DNA from 3 places in the Eubacterium sp. SB2 genome. Region 1 is predicted to be linked to each of the others. Evidence: predicted binding sites of a transcription regulator. Region 1 holds the regulator's gene; each other region holds the start of a gene.

Region 1 (7,172 bases):
TAGTGCGCGTATTCTTCATCATAATACTTCTTCAATCCGGGATACATGCTCGTACCGATGCGCACGCCTTTTCCGTCGGCCATCATATCCATGATTTCATCCGGATTGACAGCATAGCACAGCGCCTGCCTCACCTTCTCATTGTCCAGGGGTTTGGCATCGTTATTCAGATACAGCGCCTGCACCAGGTTCATGGTGCCCTCTTCTATATGAAAACCATCCGTCAGCTCCGCCGCCTGGCTGGAAGTCAGACGCATTGCCATGTCAATAGAACCGCCCTTGAGATTGGTCACCAGCATGTCCGCATCCGCCACAATCTTAAACTCCACCTTGTCCAGATGCGCCTTCTCTCCCCAGTAATCCTCATTTTTCTCCAGAACCACATTTTCCTGAGGGCTGCGTGACACATACTTAAACGGCCCCGTTCCCACCGGAGCTGTCTCCAGGGCATCATAATCCTTCGGGATCACCGCAGTCGTCATATAGGCAAGAAATTCCGTATTCGGTTCGTTGAGGCGGATTTCCACGGTCTTATCATCCAGAATATTCACACTCTCTATAATAGAATACGCCGATACCAATGGATCACCATTTGACGTATCAGCGCATCTGTCTATCGAATATTTTACATCTTCCGCCGTCACGTCATTCCCATTATGGAACTTCACCCCATCACGCAAAGTAAATGTATACACCTTTGCATCATCCGAAATTGCATAATCGCTCGCCACGGCCTCAATTAAATTACCATCTTTGTCCGGCTTAACCAAGCCTTCATAAATGTTAAATAAAACCTCTTTTGTTCCTGCCGCAACTGCTTTATGTGGGTCAAGACTGTCTAAATCCTGGGATATACCTACCTTGATACTCCCGCCCTCGACTGGGTTTCCTGAAAGTTTATTCTCCGTCGTTGACTTCTGCTTCTCCTTGTCACCTGAACATCCGCTCAGTGCAACAGTTACAGCCATAGTGAGCACTAAAAGAATCCCTGTTACTCTTCTCTTCATGTTTGTCTCCTTCTTCAAATAACCTTCATTATTAAATTGTCGACTTAATTGTAAAGGATTTGGGGCAATTTGGCAAGCCTTTAAATCGGGATTTAGTTGGCTAGTTTTAGACTTGTCGATGGACGGGGACGCTTCATGACAGGGAGGCCGGGGAGGCGCTGGGGCTGTATATGCCGTTGCGATATGCACCCGTGCTGCTAAGTGTTTCTAGAACAGCCGCTGCCGGCTAGGCGGGTACGCTGAACACATCACGGGAAATCTGATGATTTCCCGCGCTGGGTTCAGCAAACACTTGATTCGGAGATCAAGTGTTTCCCCGCCTATCCGGCAGCGGCTGTTCAAGAAACACTAAGCGCACTCCAGCATTTCGCAACGGCATATACAGCCCCAGCGCCTCCCCGGCCTCCCTGTCATAAAGCTGGCTCATCCAATCGGCAGGAAAACCCGCCAACCGGGTGGGATCCCGGACCAGGGCAGCGGATGTGGATTGGCTATGCGTGTCTTTTCATCTTCAAGATGTGTATTGAATTATTTTGATACTGGAACCGTATCCCCTTGCTTTTGTACACCTACTAGGGACATAAAAGTACCACCAATTCTATATCCATACGCTGACCCCCGCTTGAGGCCCCACCTTAGTTACGAGTCCTTTTCCTGCCGGTTGGATGCGTCAGCTCCATGAAGGGATAGCCGAAAGCCTCCCGGAGAACATCCATGTCCTTTCAAAAACGCTCAAAGCGAACCTTAGAAATTCTTGGTGGGAAACAGCCCTGAAAATGGAGAGATTTTTGGATTCCGAATCCAAAAATCAGCTGACCCAGCGCGAGAAATCATCGGATTTCTCGTGATGTGTCAGTGGTGCTCCATTTTCAGGGCTGTTTCCCGCCTAGAATTTCTTAGGTCCGCGGCCGCGTTTTTGAAAGGACATGGATGTTCTCCGGGAGGTTTTCGGGTATCCCTTTATGGAGCGTCCCCATCCGCCCCGGGACTAAAGCCCGTTGCTAAATCCCGATTTTATGATATAATTTTTTTATGGTTTATATAGCGGATTCATTATAAAATGAATCAAATAATTATGAAAAGTGAGGTATTGCAATGAACATTACAGAAGCAATTAAATCACGCAGAAGTATCCGGAACTTCAAGGACACCCCGGTCCCGGAAGACATTCTGCGCAGGCTGGCCGATGCCGGCAGGCTCGCGCCCAGTGCCAGCAATCTACAGGCATGGAAATTTTTCTTTGTGACCGAACCGGACCTCGTCGCTAAAGTGGACATGTTCAGTCCCGGACTCAGCGGCCATCCGCCCGTCATCCTAGTAATCTGTTCCGATATGGAATATGCCCTGAGCCACTCCCGCAATGCTGAAATCTACGGCTGCATGATGGACGCCTCCATGGCGGCCGAAAACATCATGCTGGCGGCACTCGAAGAGGGCCTCGGCACCTGCGCCATCAAGTCCTACACCGATGCCGCCGTACGCAAACTCCTCTGTCTCCCCGATACATACCGTATAGAAATGCTAATGTCCATAGGCTACCCCGAAGGAGACCCAAGAGACCCCAGAAGAAAACCCCTGGAAGAAATCCTATACTTCAATCAATGGGAGGAAAATAAATGAAAAACAAAGAAGCCAGCCTCGAACTCTTAATCTACATGATAACCAGCGCCGCCGGCCTGGAAAACGAGCCTCACATCTACGGCCCCCTCCGCTTAATAGAGGCCTCCCAGCGCCTGTGCCAACTCCGCCTGGAGGATGACCCCGATAATCAGGACCTAAAAGACCTCATATCCATAATAGAAGAAGGCAAACACAAATGCACCTCCGACGAGCCCGCCTTCTACCAAATGCTCCAGGACGCCGCCGCCAAACTGGTAGACATAATCTAACAAAAGCAGAACATTATTCTGCCCCCATACTGCCGTCCCGCCCGCCAGGGTATACATTACGGCGCGCCCTTTGGACATACCTTATTCCGCAGTCTACTGCGGATCCGCCCGCAGGGCATGAGTTACGGCGTGCCCTTTGAACACACATTATTCTGCATATACCTGCCCCCTGGCCCACAGTTTCCAACTTAAGGCGCTATAACATTCTCCCCCCAGCATCCCCTCGCGCCGCCTCCGTCCGCCATCTCCGGCCACCCGCCAGGATGAGCGCCGCCTTCCCGGGATGGTGAATGAGACGCCGGAGGGGATTTGTGCAGGTGTTTTTAGATGCCTAAAGTGTGCCGTGTTTCCGTTAGGATAAAATAGAAAAATCTGATGGACAAACTTTGCTTTCCCAAGCAAAGTTTGAAGCAACTAAGGCGCCAAATCATCAGATTTGGCGCCGCATGTTGCTGGTTCCATCAGATTTTTCTATTTTATCCTTACGGAAACTAGGCTAAACGCCCGGTATCCAAAAACACCTGCACAAATCCCCTCCGGCGTCTCATTCACCATCCCGGGAAGGCGCCCCCCTCTACTCTAAAAATTCCTTCAGTTCCGCCATAAAGGTGTTTACATCTTTAAACTCCCGATATACGGAAGCGAACCGCACATAAGCCACCGGATCCAGAGCCCTGAGCTTGTCCATCACAATCTCACCGATCATACTGCTCGGTATCTCTTTTTCCTCGCGGTTGAATATCTCCAGTTCCACGGCATCTATCGTCCGCTGAATCTCCGATGCCGGAACCGGTCTTTTATAGCAGGCACTTAAAATGCCCTGCTCAATCTTCGCGCGGTCATACTGTTCTCTGTTATTGTCTTTTTTGATAACGATCAGCGGAATAGTTTCAACCTTTTCATAGGTTGTGAAACGTTTTCCACACTCGTCACAGGAACGTCTTCTGCGTATAGAATTATTATCTTCTGCAGGCCTAGAATCAATTACTCTTGTGTCGGGGTTTCCACAATAAGGACATTTCATAATATATTCCGCCTTTCCTCCCATTTCTTCCCCCATTATACACAATAACTAGAACTTTTGCAAAAACTTTTCCTCCCTTATTTCCACCAAAATAATATCGGGACCGATCTTCTTGATGCAGTGCCACGGAATGACATATTCACAGTCTGTTCCAAGGAATCCGCAGATTTTCCCCGGCCCCGGAATGATGATGGCCTCCACCCGTCCCTCTTTGATGTCGATATCCACATCCACAACGCATCCAAGCCTTTTACAGTCGCATACATTAATAACTTCCTTTTCCCGCAATTCACATAATCTCATAATATCACCACACCAAAAATACCCGCATACAGCAGCAGCTTCTCTCACTGTTACTATATGCGGGCACTCTGAAATGCGTGTTAAATTGCCATTACCTTTTCACTTTCAAATGCTTTTGCAATCACACCGATTAATACGGCTCCCAGAACTAGTGTTACGCCCAGTGTCATCCCATACTGCATCATAGTCACTTCCTGCGTCAGAATGCCCTGCAGCGTAAGCGATGTGTTATAGATCGGCACGGCGTAGAACCATTCGTGCGGGGTCTTTGTTGTAAACATTGTCGTGATCCCAAGCACCAGAACCAGCATGTAAACCGGCATCACGTAAGAATTGGCCTCCTTCACGGTCTTGGCAAATACGGATACCAGGACGATAATTGCCGAATACAGAAATGCAATTGCCACAAGCAAAGCGGCCATCATTCCGATCTGCTTTGGATTCAACGACAGATCCAGTCCCATATCTCCGCCCATGCCGCTCATCATCTGCGGCATAAAGGCAACCATTGCACCCACATATACGACAGAGGATACTCCGGAGATAATCATCAGTGAAAATACTTTTCCAAGTACAATGGAGCTTCTCTTGATCGGGGAAACCAGAAGGCTTGCCATCGTGCCCCTTTCCTTCTCCCCGGCCACCATATCAGTACCGATTCCCATAGCCCCCGCAAATAACAGGATGGTTACAAAATAAGGAAGCATCATTCCCAGAACCTTGCCGCTGGCTTTCTCCTCGTCCTGAATTACCATTTCGGGATTATCCGAATTTACTGTAAATACGGTAAGACCTTCCATGTCCTCCACACGGTCGGATAAGAGCAGCTGTCTGTATGACTCCAGGACGCCATTTGATATTGTGTCATATGCCGCGCGTGAATAGTCTTCCGACGGATTGTAATACGTCTTAACCTGAGGGGTTGGCGCTCCTGTCTGATAACTGGAAACCTCATCCAAAAAGCCTTCCGGAAATTCGATCAGCAGATCGGCCCCTCCGTTTTTTATCATATCTTCGGTCTCGGCCCTGTCGCTGACCGTATATACATCGCATTCTTTGTCCGCAGCCTTTAAAAATTCTTCAAAACCTGCCGGCGCATTCTGGAGATATACGATCGCCTTGTGCGATTCGACATCTTCCTGAGCGCTGCTGCTCAGACTGCTGACCAGAGTCATAATACCAACCATAATAATCACCGGAAGGAAAAATACTGAGAAGATCATCTTCTTGTCTTTGAAAACCCTTGCCAGCTCTTTCCCGCATATCTGTTTAATCCCGCTCATCTTACTTTCCTCCTTTCTGAATTCTGTAAAGTTCGAAAAAGGCATCTTCCAGATCCTCTGTGTTTGTATCATGAAGTATCTGATCCAGGCTTCCCTCAGCCACCTTGCAACCATCAATGATAATTCCGATCCTGTCACAGATTTTTTCGGCTTCTGACATGACATGCGTGGAGATAATCACCAGTTTGCCTTCGTCTCTTAATTTTCTTAAATAATCAGTAACGCCGCGTGCCGTCACTACATCCAGCCCATTGGTCGGTTCGTCAAAGATTACGATATCAGGATCATGAACCAGACACACCGCGATTGCAGCTTTCTGTGCCATACCTGTAGAAAGTTCTTTGATTTTTTTCTGGGAAAAGTCTTTAATCCCAAAGTATTCAAAAAGCTCCTCTTTTCTCGCTTTGAGCCTATCCTCCGGAATGTTATGTAATCTTCCGAAGAAATCAAACATATAATCCACAGAAAACTGAGGATCCAGCTTTATATCCCCTGTCAGAAAGCCGAGCTTCTCCCGCACCATTTCCGGCTCCTTCTGCACTTCATGGCCGGAAACATAGATCTCGCCTTTTGTCGGCTTGATGATGGTAGAGATACACCGCAGCGTCGTTGTCTTCCCCGCGCCGTTTGGTCCCAAAAGGCCGTATATCTCGCCCGGTTTTGCCGTAAGGCTCAGGTCATTAACAGCAGTCTTTACGGGGTTTGTCGTCTTGGATTCCTTCATCTGCTTTTTATTCAGTTTATAAATCTTGGTCAGGTTTTTGATCTCTATCATGATCTCCCTCCTCATTCTGTACTATTGTGTTAATACAACTATATATCCTTGTTATTGATTTGTCAATAACAATTTTTTCCTTCCTCAGCCCTTTCAATCTTTTCCCAAATAGATTACAATATTAAAAAAATAAGGAGGACTATCCATGAAAGAAACTATCTTACTTTTTCACGTTCCCGATAAAGAAAAGCTGTTAAAAATCGAAATGGCACTTTTTCCCCTGCATGTTCGCTTGAAACATGTGAAAGAGGAAGAGTATCACCAGCCGCTCGGCGTACTGGCGGGTATAAAAGACGCGGTACCCGCCGAAGGAAATTATACCGGCAGCGCCCTGGCCGATACCATGATCGTTTTTGCATTCTTTGATGACAACCGTCTCAACCAGGCACTGGCAGCGCTGAAGAAAAGCGGCGCCGGCCCTCTGCCCTACAAGGCGGTCCTTACTCCGACCAACCAGTTCTGGACTGCCCACGAATGCTTGGCAGAACTGAAACGTGAACATGAGGCTATGACTCCCTAGTACAGCAGTGCACTAATAATTCAGCAATAATCACCTGCTCTCTACGTCATAGCTGTACCTGCTTTCGCTAGACGTAGGAACCACTACGCCGTCGCGAAAGCAGGCACAACTCTGACGCAGATATCAGGCACTTATTACTGAAAGATTAATGCACTGCTGTACTAGCAGGAATCATAGCTTTTTTTCATAATATTTTTTCACGATAACGGTAACAAGGAAATACAGCATTAGTACTCCCCATGCCGTCCAGAATACAGCAAAGTTAAAAAATCCTGAGATTAAAAGAACTGCATAACAGACTCCCATAACAATCATGCCTGCCCAATATGAGGTTTTTTCATTAATCATTTTATTTCTCTCGTCGGATACTT
Region 2 (7,172 bases), on a different contig from region 1:
AATCATCACAGTCGTACTCGCTTTCCTGGCATACTATTTTGTCTTCCCTAAGCTAAGCGTGGAATACGAATACACACTGCTGAACCATGATATGGAAGTAGATGCCATCTACAGCAAATCCAAGAGAAAAAAACTGCTCACATTTGACATCCAGCAGGCCGAAATTATAGCGCCAAAGGGTTCACCGCGTTTGAACTCCCAGAACCCGGAAAAGACCCTTGATTTTTCCTCACAGGATGCCAACGCAAAAGCTTACTCCATCATGATCCAGCTGAACCAGAAAAACACATGCATCATCATAGAACCAGACGAAACCATGCTAAACCACATGAAATCCTGGATGGGGATGAAGCTTTATTTGGATTGAGACGGACGGAATTGGATAGAAGGGGGGCGCTGTATGGGGGCGCGGCAGGGCTCTTTGGGATGCTCTTTTGCGGTGTAACAGCCGCTAATCAAAAGGAAAGCCAGCATATATGAACACCGCCGACAAACACGGGAATGCCGGATGCATTCCCGCTTGAGTCGGCTTTTTTACAGGGCTTGTGGCCCTGTAAAAAGTTCATATGCTGGCTTTCCTTTTGATGAAGCGGCTGTAACACCGCAAAAGAGCATCCCAAAGAGCCCTGCCGCGCCCCCATACAGCTCGGTTCAACCAATCGGCAGATAAATATTCCAAATAAGAAGGAGCTTCCTGTAACGGTGTGCGGTGTATATTTAATTGCTGCACGGAACCTTTCTTGCCAACGGCTTCTACCGCCAGGATGCACCCAGCCTGTCTTGGATGTTGTATGCGGGGTGGGATGGGATGTCTTCCGGTATCCAAAAACACCGGAAGACATCCCATCCTGCGCCGCATACAACATCCAAGGCAGGCGGACAGACCATCAAACCAAATACTTACAAGCCGCTAAAGCCGCTACCGCCCCATCTGCCGCTGCTGTTGTGAGCTGGCGCACTTCTTTTGTACGGCAGTCTCCTGCTGCGAACACACCTGGACGGGAGGTCATGCAGTCCTCAGACGCCAGTATGAATCCATCTGCATCCAGTTTTACAAATTCGGCAAAAACCTGGTTCTGGGGGATCTGTCCGATTGCCACAAATACTCCGGCGACTTCTATGTTGAAATCTTCGCCGGTCTTTTTATTGTTCAGGGTCAGACCCTCTACCATGGTTTCGCCTATAATATCTTTTACTGTGGCACTAAGCACAAATTCTACGTTATCTCTTGCCTTCAGTGCGTCTACCAGGCTGCTGTCACCGCGGAATTCGTCTCTTCTGTGTACCAGATATACCTTTTTACAGTAGTTGGAAAGAAATTCCGCATCCTGAAGCGCCGTATTTCCGCCTCCAATGACCGCAACATCACGGCCTTTGAAAAATGCTCCGTCACAGGTAGCACAGTAAGATATGCCTGCGCCGGTGAGCTGGATCTCTTTTTCCAGCCCTAAGTGCCGGTGCGTAACTCCTGTGGCGATAATCACGGTTCTGCACGGGTATTCTTTTCCTGCAGTCTCTATGATCTTTAAGCCGTCCTCATCCCGGATACCCGTAACCTGTTCCATCACGGTCTCTGTTCCCAACTTCATCGCCTGATCCAGCAGATTCATAGAAAATTCGCTTCCGCTTACACTGGCAATCCCGGGGTAATTCTCTACATTGTGGGAAGAAGTAATCTGCCCTCCGAAATTCATACTTTCAATAATTAATGTACGTTTCCCGGCTCTCTGTCCATATATTGCCGCAGTCATGCCAGCCGTACCTCCGCCGATAATTCCGATATCATACATAATCAACCCTCCTTGTTGTTTCAATAACACGCCCGGTAATTTCACAGAGTACGACTACATCCTATAAAGATGTGTAGATTAAGCTCATTTCAGTGGGGGATACCGATTCCTCTCCGCCCGCCACTGCCGTTTATCTGTTATACTCTAGTATACCGTAAAATAAGTAACTGACTCATAAGCTGAGACAAACTTTCGAGAGTGCTGCTCCACAAACGCAGGCGTAGTGGGCTACGCTGAGGCTTGGGGAACATTGCTATCGGAAATTTAGGTCGGCTTATGTGGCAGTTAATTATTATATGATGTACTAGTGTGTCTCAGCATACGCTTTTATATTCGAAGCATTTGCCATTTTCTGCACGCCATCCTCACCGACTACAACCAATGTGGGAGCCTGCATTACACCGTATTTCTTCACAAGTTCTTCATTTTCTTCTGCATCTACTATCTCATAGGCTATATTTGCTTTTTCCAGAGAACTGGTTGCAATCTTACAGTTCGGACAGGTCTTGGTTGTAAAGAGGAGCGTTTTCATTTCTCCCGCCGGTACAGCCACTTCTTCTGCCGCCTTCTGTGCCTCATGTGTCCGTATGCTCATCTTGGAATTGCTGATATCATATACCTTGCGATCCTTGAATTCCTGTGTCTTACCATCGTTCCAGTTCTTTACAGGACGGTAGTACCCCGTAATACGGCTGTATACTTCCGTTTCCTCTCCGCAGTGCGGGCATTTGTATTGTTCTCCGGAAATATATCCATGGTTCTTACAGATGGAGTAGGTCGGTGACATTGTATAATATGGCATTTTGTAGTTCTCTGCGATCTTCTTAACCAATGATGCCGCTGCTTTCCAACCCGGAAGTTTTTCTCCGAGGAAGGTATGGAATACAGTCCCTGACGTATAAAGTGTCTGAAGCTCATCCTGAATATCAAGTGCTTCAAATACGTCTTCGGTATAGCCAACCGGCAAATGCGAACTGTTTGTATAATATGGTGTTCCATCTCCTTCAGCAGCAGTAATGATATCCGGAAACTGTTCTACATCATGTTTTGCCAGACGGTAGGTGGTTGACTCTGCCGGAGTTGCCTCCAGGTTAAACAGCTCTCCGTACATTTCCTGATAATCAGAAAGTCTTTCCCTCATATGGTTCAGTACATCTTTGGTAAACTGCTGGGTCTCTGCGCTTGTCATGTCTTTTCGGATCCATTTTGCATTCAGGCCGGCCTCATTCATGCCGATCAGCCCGATTGTGGAGAAATGATTCTCAAAAGAACCAAGATATCTCTTTGTGTAAGGATACAGTCCTTCCTCCATGAGCTTTGATATAACAACACGCTTTGTATGGAGGGAACTTGCTGCAATATCCATCATCTTATCCAGGTGTTTATAGAATCCGGCCTCATCCTCTGCCAGATATGCGATACGCGGCATGTTGATCGTAACTACGCCAATAGAACCCGTACTCTCTCCGCTTCCGAAGAAACCGCCGGATTTCTTGCGCAGTTCACGCAGATCCAGGCGCAGACGGCAGCACATACTTCTGACGTCGCTTGGTTCCATATCGCTGTTTATATAATTTGAAAAATAAGGAGTTCCGTACTTCGCTGTCATTTCAAAAAGGAGACGGTTATTCTCTGTATCAGACCAGTCAAAATCATTTGTAATGGAATACGTAGGGATCGGATACTGGAATCCTCTGCCCTCGGCATCCCCTTCGATCATCGTTTCGATAAATGCCTTATTGATCATATCCATCTCTGCTTTACAGTCCCCATAGGTGAAATCCTGCTGAACGCCTCCTACTATAGCCGGAAGGTTCGCCAAATCCCCCGGTACTGTCCAGTCCAGTGTAATATTGGAGAACGGAGCCTGGGTCCCCCAGCGTGACGGTATATTTACGCCGTATATAAAGGATTCGATACATTTCTTTACTTCCGGATATGTCAGATTGTCTTTCTTGACAAAGGGCGCCAGATAGGTGTCAAAGGATGAAAATGCCTGCGCGCCTGCCCATTCATTCTGCATGATTCCCAGGAAGTTGACCATCTGGTTGCAGAGTACGCTCAGATGCTTGGCCGGAGCCGACGTGATCCTGCCCGTTATGCCGCCCAGGCCATCCTGGATCAGCTGTTTCAGGGACCATCCTGCACAGTAACCGGTAAGCATGGACAAATCATGAATGTGAATATCCGCATTCTTGTGCGCTCTCCCCACTTCCTCGTCATAAATCTCAGACAGCCAGTAATTCGCTGTGATCGCGCCGGAGTTGCTGAGAATCAGACCGCCGACAGAATAGGTCACTGTAGAATTCTCTTTTACACGCCAGTCGGTAATCTTCACATAACTGTCCACAATTTCTTTGTAATCCAGCAGGGTTGAATTCAGATTCCGAATCTTCTCCCTCTGTTTTCTGTATAAAATGTAACCTTTTGCAACATCTGCATATCCTGCCTTTATCAGCACGGACTCCACACTGTCCTGAATATCCTCCACGGATACCAGGCCTTTTTTAATCTTTGGTTCAAAATCTGCCGTAACCTTCAGCGCCAGCAGATCGATTATGTCCTGATTGTATTGCTTTTCCTGGGCTTCGAATGCCTTCCTGATTGCCTCCCCTATCTTGGCAAGATTGAAGTCAGCTACCTTCCCATCTCTTTTTGTAACCTGATACATATTGTACGGTCGCCCCTTTCTCTAATCAAAGTCAGATAATTTTTGCCCAACCGGATACAGTTGGGCATCTGAAAATATTCTATCACCATATATTTCACTTGTCAACAAAGAACAACAATATCTAGTATGCAACTTTTTTGTTTCCAACTAGATATAGTTACAGTTTCCTATGTAAGGATCTGACCTTTAACGCTGTCACAGTCCGTCCCTCGCTGTTTCATCATCCCATGCAGTCTGCCTGAGGGAGTAAATATCACTCAACCCCTCTGAGTTCAGCATTGGGAATATTTCTTTTTACAATCTCCAGCGCCTGTTCCATAATCTCTTTTGTATAGGCGCGCAGCCCCGGCCTGATTAAATCCCCTGAATCCACAAATCCCTGCAGATAATATCTTTCAGCTCCCCGGAGCCAGCGTCCAATAGCCGCAAAGTCCTCTCTTTTATGAAATTCCCTTACTACCGTGGTACGAAATTCGCAGGGCACCGCACCCGACATCAGGAAATCCACGCTCTGCAGAATATCCTCCAAGTGATAGCCTTCGATCCCGATGGTCATACCATATTTATTCGGAGCATTTTTTATATCCATCGCCACATAATCGACCAGACGCTGATCCACAAGCCGCTTCAGACGGGCGGCACTGCTTCCGTTAGTATCCAGTTTTACCGCGTAGCCCAGATCCTTTACCTCTTTTATAAAGTCCTCTATATCCGGCTGTAACAATGGCTCCCCGCCCGTGATACATACGCCGTCCAGAACCCCCCGGCGTTTCTTAAGGAAAAAAAATACTTCTTCCTCTGGTATGTTAAGATTCACATCCACATGCGTTACCAGAGAAGCGTTATGGCAAAAAGGACACCGGAAGTTACACCCTGCGGTAAAAATCGTACACGCCACTTTCTCCGGATAATCCAAAAGTGTCAGTTTTTGCAAACCCTGAATATTCATCTGCTTACTCCTCAAATTTTAAAATATCCCATCATGACCGGCATATATTCCCGGCTGTATTCTCCCAGTGAATAGTCCCCCCTGCTCAGACACCAGTCTGAAATCAGCGCACGCTCACACAGAGAGTAATACTTGGTAATCTCATTGATAGACTTATCCTGGCGGATCTCCCCTTTTTTCTGGCCCTCCTCCACGATACCTGTGATCAACCGGTAATAAACTCTGTTCCTGTCCAGAAGGTGTCTCTGTCCCTTAGCGGTCAGCTGAGTGGAATACAAAGACGCCAGCAGATCTATATTGATCTTCTCCTCGATCATAGAATGTGCTCTGTAATTCAGGTACAAAAGCTTATCGTAATTATTCATATCCGGATCTATTTCCGCAGAAAGCTCTTCGTAAAAATCATCCAGCACTGTAGATAAAGTACTGAGCAATTCATCCTTTGTGTCAAAATAGTAATAAAACGAGCCTTTGGAAGTACCCGAAAGCTCAATGATATCGTCTACCGTTGTATGGTCATATCCCTTATCGTGGAACAGCTGCCATGCAGCGGATACAAGCCTTGCTTTCACACCCTTATTTTCTTTAGATTTCGCCATAATCTCCAGCCCTTCTTTGATAGAATTCTTAATAACTATTTTAACACAAAATTCAATGAGTGGAAAGAAAACCTCAAAGCTGGCTCATCCAATCGGCAGGAAAACCCGCCAACCGGGTGGGATCCCGGACCAGGGCAGCGGATGTGGATTGGCTATGCGTGTCTTTTCATCTTCAAGATGTGTATTGAATTATTTTGATACTGGAACCGTATCCCTTTGCTTATGTACACCTACTGGGGACATAAAAGTCCCGCCAATTCAATGCCATACGCTGCCCCCGTTTGAGGCCCCTCCTTAGAAACGAGCTTTTTCCTACCGGTTGGATGCGCCAGCTCCATGAAGGGATAGCCGAAAACCTCCCGGAGAACATCCATGTCCTTTCAAAAACGCTCTAAGTGGACCTTAGAAATTCTTGGTGGGAAACAGCCCTGAAAATGGAGAGATTTTTGGATTCCGAATCCAAAAATCAGCTGACCCAGCGCGAGAAATCATCGGGATTTCTCGTGATGTGTCAGTGGTGCTCCATTTTCAGGGCTGTTTCCCGCCTAGAATTTCTTAGGTCCGCGGCCGCGTTTTGAAAGGACATGGATGTTCTCCGGGAGGTTTTCGGCTATCCCTTTATGGAGCGTCCCCATCCGCTGCTGATTGTTAGTAAAAAAATCACATATTTTTAGATATCTCAGTGCAGGCTTTCATTGCCTCTATTACCGCGCTTCTGAATCCATTCCTTTCCAAGACTCTGACTGCTTCTATCGTAGTTCCTGCAGGAGAGCACACCATATCTTTAAGTTCTCCAGGATGTTTTCCCGTCTCCAGGACCATCTTGGCGCTGCCGTATACGGCCTGTGCAGCGAACTTATATGCCTGTGCCCTCGGCATGCCATCGGCAACTGCTGCATCTGCCATTGCTTCAATAAACATGAAGACATAGGCCGGTGAACTTCCGCTTGTTGAAACAACAACATCCATCAGTCTTTCCGGTACTACTTCCACTTTTCCAAACGCACTCAGGATACTGACTGTATGCTTCAGTTCCTCTTCTGTCACATACTTATTCGGACAGGCAGCCGTCATCCCCTCTCCTACCATTGCCGGTGTGTTCGGCATTGTACGAACTATTTTCACCTTTTTGCCAAACTGTTCCTCCAGCCAGGCCAGTGTTT
Region 3 (7,172 bases), 620 kb from region 1:
TAAAACTACCTCTTTTCTTCACTTAATTTTCTATATAACCCTGCCCCTTCAAACCGGCTTTATAGGGCCAGGCCGATTCCGGTTGTGAAGCTGTGCTGTAAACCGGAACAATGAATATAGTATAACACACTAACATTCCGGATTCTATATGGAACTTCTTATTTACCTGTGATATACTGAAATCTAAAACAACAGTCTTTTTTATACCCGAAGGGGTATGTGTTACGGGATGCCCTTTGGGTATACAGTATGAATCATTTTAAGATTTGCTTTAAAAGGAGGTCGATTCTAATTAAAAACATACTCAAAAAGGCCGGTTACTTTCTTATGGCGCTGCTTCCGCTGGCAGCTGCATTCGCAATCCAGATCTTAGCCAGTCTGATCTGCTCCTTATTCCAAGCTCTTTATATGTGTTTATTTTCTTCAGGGGGTTTTGACATATACGCGTTTGGTAACATCTTACTCGATTCCGGTTTTAATACTAAAATTATGTTCTTATACAGCGCGGTGACCATCCTGCTTCTAGGAACCTGGTATCGCATCGCAGCGGTTCCCAAAGGGATGCGGAAGCGCCGGCCGGGACAGATTTTCAACGCCAGGATGCTGCTGGCGTGTTTCATCCTGATGGTTTCCATGCAGTACATTGCTTCATATCTGATTATTGTGGTGGCTAATTTCCGGCCTGACTGGTACGAAAGCTATAACCAGCTGTTTGAGAGCGCCGGCATGAACGATATGACGGTGCTTCTGACCGTCTACGCTGTAATTCTTGCGCCTGTCTGTGAAGAACTGATTTTCCGTGGATTGATGCTTCATTTTTTCCGGAAGGCACTCCCTTTCTGGGCCGCCAATTTGTTACAGGCAGTTCTCTTTGGCGTCTATCATATGAATCTGATACAGGGGATTTATGCATTTTTAATAGGAATTATTTTGGGATGCATTTTAAAATTAGGGAGAAGCATCTATCCTGCTATTCTGTTTCATATCCTGTTCAATCTATTCGGCAGCTATCTGAACTTTTTAGTTGTTTACACAAGCAGCCCCCTTCTCTTTATTATGGTGGCAGCTGCGGCGGTTCTTCTGACAGCCGCCGGGCTGCGCCTGTATAAAAAGGGAGCTGATATGAGAGAGACAGCGCAAAGATGATAAAACGGCATGCCCTGTCCTTCCCATATTGCTTTGGGAAGAACAGGGCATTGATTTTCAGGATGCTTTACCGCTGATTCTGCTACTGAAGTTTTATATTTAGATAGTTTCTTCCGGATAACGTCTTATTAAATGCCAGGAAGCATACGATCAGAATGCATCCGATCACAAATCCAACGGCGTTGAAGCAGGCAGTCAGTATCAGCAGTAAAAGCCGCATGAATTTTAGTGCATACCCCAGTTCAAAGTTGGGCTGCGTATAGTTTGCTACCGCAACAAAGGCCATATAGAGCATCACCTCCGAATTAAACCAGCCAGACTTTACCGAGAATTCTCCCATGACAAGACCCGCTATTACACTGAGCGGCGTGCTGAGCATACTCGGCGTATTCAGGGCCGCAAGCCGCAAGCCGTCAATCGATAGTTCCAGTATCAATAGCTGGAATATTAACGGAATGTTGACCGTATCTTTTACCGCAACAAACGCAAACACATCCGGCAGCCAGTTCGGGTTCTGCATAAACAACAGAAAAACAGGAGTCAGAAACACCGTGAGTATGGTGATCAGCGCCCGGGATATTTTGAGGTAAACCCCCGTAAGCGTAGGAAAATAGTAATCATTTGCCTCCTCTATCATATCAAATATAGAAGTGGGCAGTATCATCGCGGAAGGCGAATTGTCCACCAGTATTACAACCTTTCCCTCCAGCAGGCACGCTGCTGCTGTATCCGGCCGCTCCGTAAACTTGAATTTTGGAAATGGATTGAACCATTTTCGCTTAAACATGGCATCTGCCAGGCTCTGCGTGTTCATCCTCAAATCGTCCAGCTCTAGGTTCTTGATTCTCTCCTGTACATTCTTAAGCAGTTCCTGATCCACACGGTCAGACATGTAACAGAGCGATATATCTGTTCTGCTTGTCTGACCGGCCTCCACCATCTCCATAATCAGGTGCGGATCGCGGATACGCCTGCGCATCAGGGCTGTATTGAACACGATTGTCTCTACAAATCCGTCCCTTGAACCTCTGAGGGACTTATCCTTCTCCGGTTCCTCAACGCTTCTGGCCGGATAAGTGCGGCAGTCGATTGCAATGCACACCTCATATCCGTCAATGAACAGGCACGTAACCCCTGACAAAATGTTCCGCAATACCTGGTCAAAGTCTCCAATGATGTCAACCTCCACATATGGGATGCATTGCTGGGCAAATGAGGTAGCATCCTCAGGCATAGCATCTGCTTGAAGACCGAAAAACGATGTCATGATCTTCAGCATGGTCTCATCCTTGGTAAATCCGTCTATAAAATAAAAGCTTGCCTTTTTTCCGCCGATAAGCATATCCCGCTGAATCACATCAAAGCTTTCCTGAACCGGCAGAACCTGATTCATATATTCTATATTTTCCTGGAAGGAGCTACTGACTTTTTTCGTATTTTTCTCAATCATGGAATCTCTACCCTTTCTCTTTTACTGTCCTTTGGAAACAGATAATCTCTATGGTTAGAATCCCCGGTTCTTCCTGAATTATGCAATCGATTAAAAAGAGCACGTCCTATGAAATGGTCTCCCATCATAAAACGTGCTCTTGATATCTGCTTTTTTATCAAAGACTTTGCTTTGTTGTACTTCCAAAACCCCCGTTCCTGGTCTCTGTGACATCATCGTCGACAGTAATGCCGTATTCGATGAAGATCCCCTGCATGAAGCCTTCACCTCTGCCTATATCGACAACTTTTTCTTCCTTCGTATCATTCGTTATCTTTGAAAAAATATGTCCTTCATTATCAGAGTAGAAGTAATCGCTGTCTATAATTCCTACCGTATTATTCAATTGCAGCCTATATTTGAAACCCAGGCCGCTTCTCGGATAACACTTGAGAACCCAGGAGTTCTCCATCTCTGCACGGATACCAGTAGGAACCTTGATCGTCTGTCCCGGCTCCAGCACCAGGCGGACAGGGGCATAAAAATCATAGCCCGCAGAACCTGCTGTCGCTCTTCTTGGCAGCTTGATTCCGTCATATATTTCCTGGATATCTGCTTCGTCTTCCAGTCCGAATGTATCGATCCAGTCTTTTTTAAACTGCTCCAGGCTCACTTTATGAAACTTGGCAATTCTCTGCATGTTCTTTCTCCTTTGTTAACCTTAATCTGCTGCTCTGCCGCAGCCCCCGCCGCTGCATATGTATTGCGCGGCGCCCTTTGGTTATGAGTCGTGCAGCACAATCTGCTGCTTTTTCAGGCTTTCCTGAACGTCAATCACTTTCTGGTTTGCACTGCCCTTCCAGTGCAGCTGCGTGTCCTTTTGGTCGATTTCAAACTTTCCATCTACGATAACATCCAGATATTGCATTACAGGCAGGTTTTTGACCTCTTCCCATTCAAAACCGGTATAAAGCCACTGGGTTTTGTCCGGAAATCTTGCACGGATTTCTTTTGCTAGCGCTGTAATACATTCCCTGCTGGCTGGAAACAGCGGATCTCCGCCGCTGTATGTAATACCGCTGATATAATCTTTTTCCAGCTGTTCAAATAATTCCTGCTTTGCTTCTTCTTCAAAGGGGAGCCCGCCGTCCGGGTCCCATGTAACAGGATTGTGGCATTCCCTGCATCCGTGTGTGCAGCCCGCTGTCCACAGGACGACCCGCAGTCCATCACCGTTAAGCATATCATCTTTTGTAATATTGTGATACTGCATGTTACATACTTTTCCTTTCCGCAATCTCCGCCATCTTGGCATCATTAAGTCTTGTGTCGCCTTTCACTCTGGAGTATGATAAATAACCGTTCATCCGGTCTATCTTGGTCAGATTCTTACTTCCGCACACCGGGCACACATCCATATCCAGTTCTTCATGGCCGCAGTCATCGCAGTAAGATAAGGACAGATTGACGCCCTCGTAGTATCCTTTTGCCATCGCTCTTCTGACCAGCGCCTTCACTGCTTCCGTATTGTAGCTGATGGGATACTTCACATACTGAATCTTACCGCCGTTGCTCAGATTCCAGAAGCGTCCCTCCAGATCCTGCTTCTCAATCGGAGTGATCTCTTCGCTGACATGGCAGTGGAAGCTGTTGCTTACATATTCCCTGTCAGAAACATTTTCAATAATTCCGTATTTTTTACGGAACTGCTGTACCTGCACCCCACAGAGATTCTCTGCCGGCGTTCCGTAAATGGCGTACAGATGCCCGTCTTCTTTTTTGAATTCATTGACCTTATCATTAATGTAATTTAATGTTTCCAGCGCAAATGCACCGTCTTCTGCAAGAGACTTCTTGTTATGGATCTGCTGCAGTTCATTCAGGGCAGTTATGCCAAATGATGCGGTGGCAGATTTTAACAGTGGCTTTATCTTATCATACAGTCCCAGATGTCCGCCATAGAAGCCGCCTTCACAGTATGCGAGCGGATTCGTGGACGCCTTCATCTCTCCCAGATAAGCGTAAGTCCTCTGATGAAGCCTTCTGATCAGGTTCATATAATAATCCAGCACATCATGGAAGGTTCTGCTCTCTTGCTGTGCCTTTGCATAAATCATCGGCAGATGCAGGCTGATGGCTCCGATATTGAACCGTCCCACAAACACCGGTGAATCGTTCTCATCGGCCGGTTCCATTCCTCCTCTTTCATACCAGGGTGACAGAAATGCGCGGCAGCCCATCGGGCTGATGATCTTGCCATATTTTTTATAGATACTTGGAACATATCCCTCGCCTGTCAGGCTGAGCCAATCGGGATACATCGTCTTTCTGGAACATTCAATCCCCGCTTCAAAAACATCCTCCAGCGGTTTTCCCGGCCCGTGCAGGTTCTCATCGTATAGAAATACAATCTTCGGGAACAGCACTGGCTTTTTATGCCCCTCTTTTCCCTGCCCTTTCCGGCGGACTTCCAGCATCTTCTTTGTGGCAAGTTTCCCGTATTCGCTGGTTCGTGTACCCGCGCTCACGGTGATGAACGGGTAGTCCCCCCTGCTTGAGGATACGGAATTAAACTTATATTCCCATCCCTGGAAACCTTGCTCCATCTCTTTTTCAAGATCCTTCCAGGCAACTTCCTGCACTTTATCCTCAGGAAGCCCCAGATTTCTATACTTTTCAATCAGTTTATTGTGTGATTTTTCCGCGTAGGGCTCCAGGATCTCGTCCACACTCGGCACTGTGAAACCGCCGTACTGCTGGCTTGCGGCGCTGAGCACGATGTCTCCGATCACATCAAAAGCCGTATCCAGTGTCTTTGGCTCATTGTACCAGAGATTTCCCATCTCAAACCCGCCGTTTAACACGCTCTTCACGTCAAAGAGGCAGCAGTTCATGGTGTCTCTTCTGGCAGACATATCATGTATGTAGATGTATCCTTCCCTGATCGCCTGTATCTCCTCAACGGTCAGGAAAAACTTCTTATATAACTCCTTATTCAGCTCGTTGAAAATCAGGCTTCTTTTTGTGGAAACAAGGGCGCTGTCTGTATTGCTGTTCTCTTTGTCTCCAATGTACATAATGGACTGGCTCTTTTTATAAACCTCGTCCAGCATCTGTACAAAATCCTGCTTATAATTCCGGTAATCCCTGTAGCTCTTCGCAACGACCGGATTCACTTTCTCCAGCGCTCCCTCCACTACATTGTGCATCTCAGCGATCGGGATGTCCGTTATAGCCATGGACTGTACCTTTTCTTCCACAAAGCGGCAGATATAATCCAGTTCTTCATCCGTAAACTTGATGAGTGCGCGGTAGGCCGATTTGTTCACCGCAACAACCACTTTATGCACGTTAAAATCTTCTTTTGTTCCGTCCTTTTTTACTACATGCATCATGCTGTCTTCTTCCTTTCCTGTTGTCATTTATTCTATATTTAGTATTCACTGCGCAATTCACAAACTATATCCTGTGCCGTACAAACAATACTACCACCATACAGCCTGCATCGTCAATACAAAATCTTTCACAAAAAAGGAGGAGCATAACGAATGAAATTTTGTTAAAAAATAAACTGGTAACTTCTGGAAACAATGTTTAGTTCCAGATCATATCACGCCGGATATCTGAAAGAGTGAACGCCCCGCACATAGACATGGTATCTTTTAGTTCTGCTTCAATCCTGTTGATATACGCTTTGACACCGTCTTCCTCCCCGCCGTATACCGCGGTCACGAACGGACGGGCAATCAGGACCGCGTCTGCCCCGAGTGCAAGTGCTTTAAATACATCGATCCCTGTCCGGATTCCACCGTCAACAAAAATCGTCATGTCCCCCTTCACTGCTTCGGCAATAGACGGCAGGACCTCCGCCGTCGCCGGGCACTGATCCAGCACGCGTCCCCCATGGTTGGATACGACGATACCCCGGACTCCGGCTTCCTTTGCCTTAAGAGCAGCCCTGGGCGTCATAATGCCCTTTAAGATAAACGGGATCTCTGCAATCTTCACGATCTCTTTCAATTCTTCCACAGACTTGCTTCCTGCAGGAGGATTCAGATTCTGCAAAAAAGGAAGACCGGCCGCATCGATATCCATTGCCACCGCAAATGCACCTGACTTCTTCACAAGCTCCATCTTTTCTCTGATTGTTCCCATATCCCACGGTTTAACAGTGGGAATGCCCATGCCGTCAAGTTTCGTGATCGCTTTTGTGGCTTCTATCATGACATTATAATCTGTCCCATCCCCCGTAAACGCCGCTATTCCATTCTGTGCACAGGCGGAAACCAATATATCATTATACTCTTGATCCGAATATTTATCGCCGTAGTGCAGCTTCACAGCGCCCACCGGGCCGGCAAAAAACGGGGCGGAGAATTCTTTTCCGAACAATTCGGTCTCTGTCTTCACCTGCTTCTGCTCACAGAGGGTATCCATATTGATACGGATCTCCTGCCATTTCTGGTAATTTCGTGCTGCGAGGTCACCGACTCCTTTGGAGCCCGGTCCCGGCATTGTATTTCTGCAGGCAGCTCCATTACAGATATTACATGCCTTGCAGTAAGGGCCCATACATGATCTTGCATTTTTGATTACT

Evidence for each region. The regulator NrdR, encoded in region 1, represses ribonucleotide reductase genes. The targets are predictions, from matches to a motif close to CACNANATNTNGTG.
Region 2: BN1938_RS09895 (ribonucleoside triphosphate reductase) is a predicted target of NrdR. The motif match lies at 4,575-4,588, and genes of this name have one in related genera.
Region 3: nrdD (anaerobic ribonucleoside-triphosphate reductase) is a predicted target of NrdR. The motif match lies at 6,033-6,046, and genes of this name have one in related genera.

Annotation. Positions count from the first base shown of each region.
Region 1 covers NZ_LN865153.1:1,010,412-1,017,583, forward strand. The annotation lists gene BN1938_RS16840 (ABC transporter substrate-binding protein) at 1-1,007, opposite strand, end outside; gene BN1938_RS16845 (nitroreductase family protein) at 2,103-2,627, shown strand; gene BN1938_RS16850 (DUF6092 family protein) at 2,624-2,896, shown strand; gene nrdR (transcriptional regulator NrdR) at 3,471-3,920, opposite strand; gene BN1938_RS16860 (YlmC/YmxH family sporulation protein) at 3,969-4,223, opposite strand; gene BN1938_RS16865 (ABC transporter permease) at 4,304-5,506, opposite strand; gene BN1938_RS16870 (ABC transporter ATP-binding protein) at 5,508-6,281, opposite strand; gene BN1938_RS16875 (DUF3783 domain-containing protein) at 6,427-6,801, shown strand; gene BN1938_RS16880 (DUF2178 domain-containing protein) at 6,973-7,172, opposite strand, start outside.
Region 2 covers NZ_LN865152.1:528,080-535,251, forward strand. The annotation lists gene BN1938_RS09880 (DUF6106 family protein) at 1-367, shown strand, start outside; gene trxB (thioredoxin-disulfide reductase) at 888-1,790, opposite strand; gene BN1938_RS09895 (ribonucleoside triphosphate reductase) at 2,095-4,461, opposite strand; gene BN1938_RS09900 (anaerobic ribonucleoside-triphosphate reductase activating protein) at 4,715-5,410, opposite strand; gene BN1938_RS09905 (TetR/AcrR family transcriptional regulator) at 5,422-6,009, opposite strand; gene proC (pyrroline-5-carboxylate reductase) at 6,670-7,172, opposite strand, start outside.
Region 3 covers NZ_LN865153.1:1,625,631-1,632,802, reverse strand. The annotation lists gene BN1938_RS19615 (type II CAAX endopeptidase family protein) at 250-1,146, shown strand; gene BN1938_RS19610 (spore germination protein) at 1,229-2,596, opposite strand; gene BN1938_RS19605 (dCTP deaminase/dUTPase family protein) at 2,754-3,275, opposite strand; gene nrdG (anaerobic ribonucleoside-triphosphate reductase activating protein) at 3,357-3,848, opposite strand; gene nrdD (anaerobic ribonucleoside-triphosphate reductase) at 3,850-5,970, opposite strand; gene BN1938_RS19590 (alpha-hydroxy-acid oxidizing protein) at 6,170-7,172, opposite strand, start outside.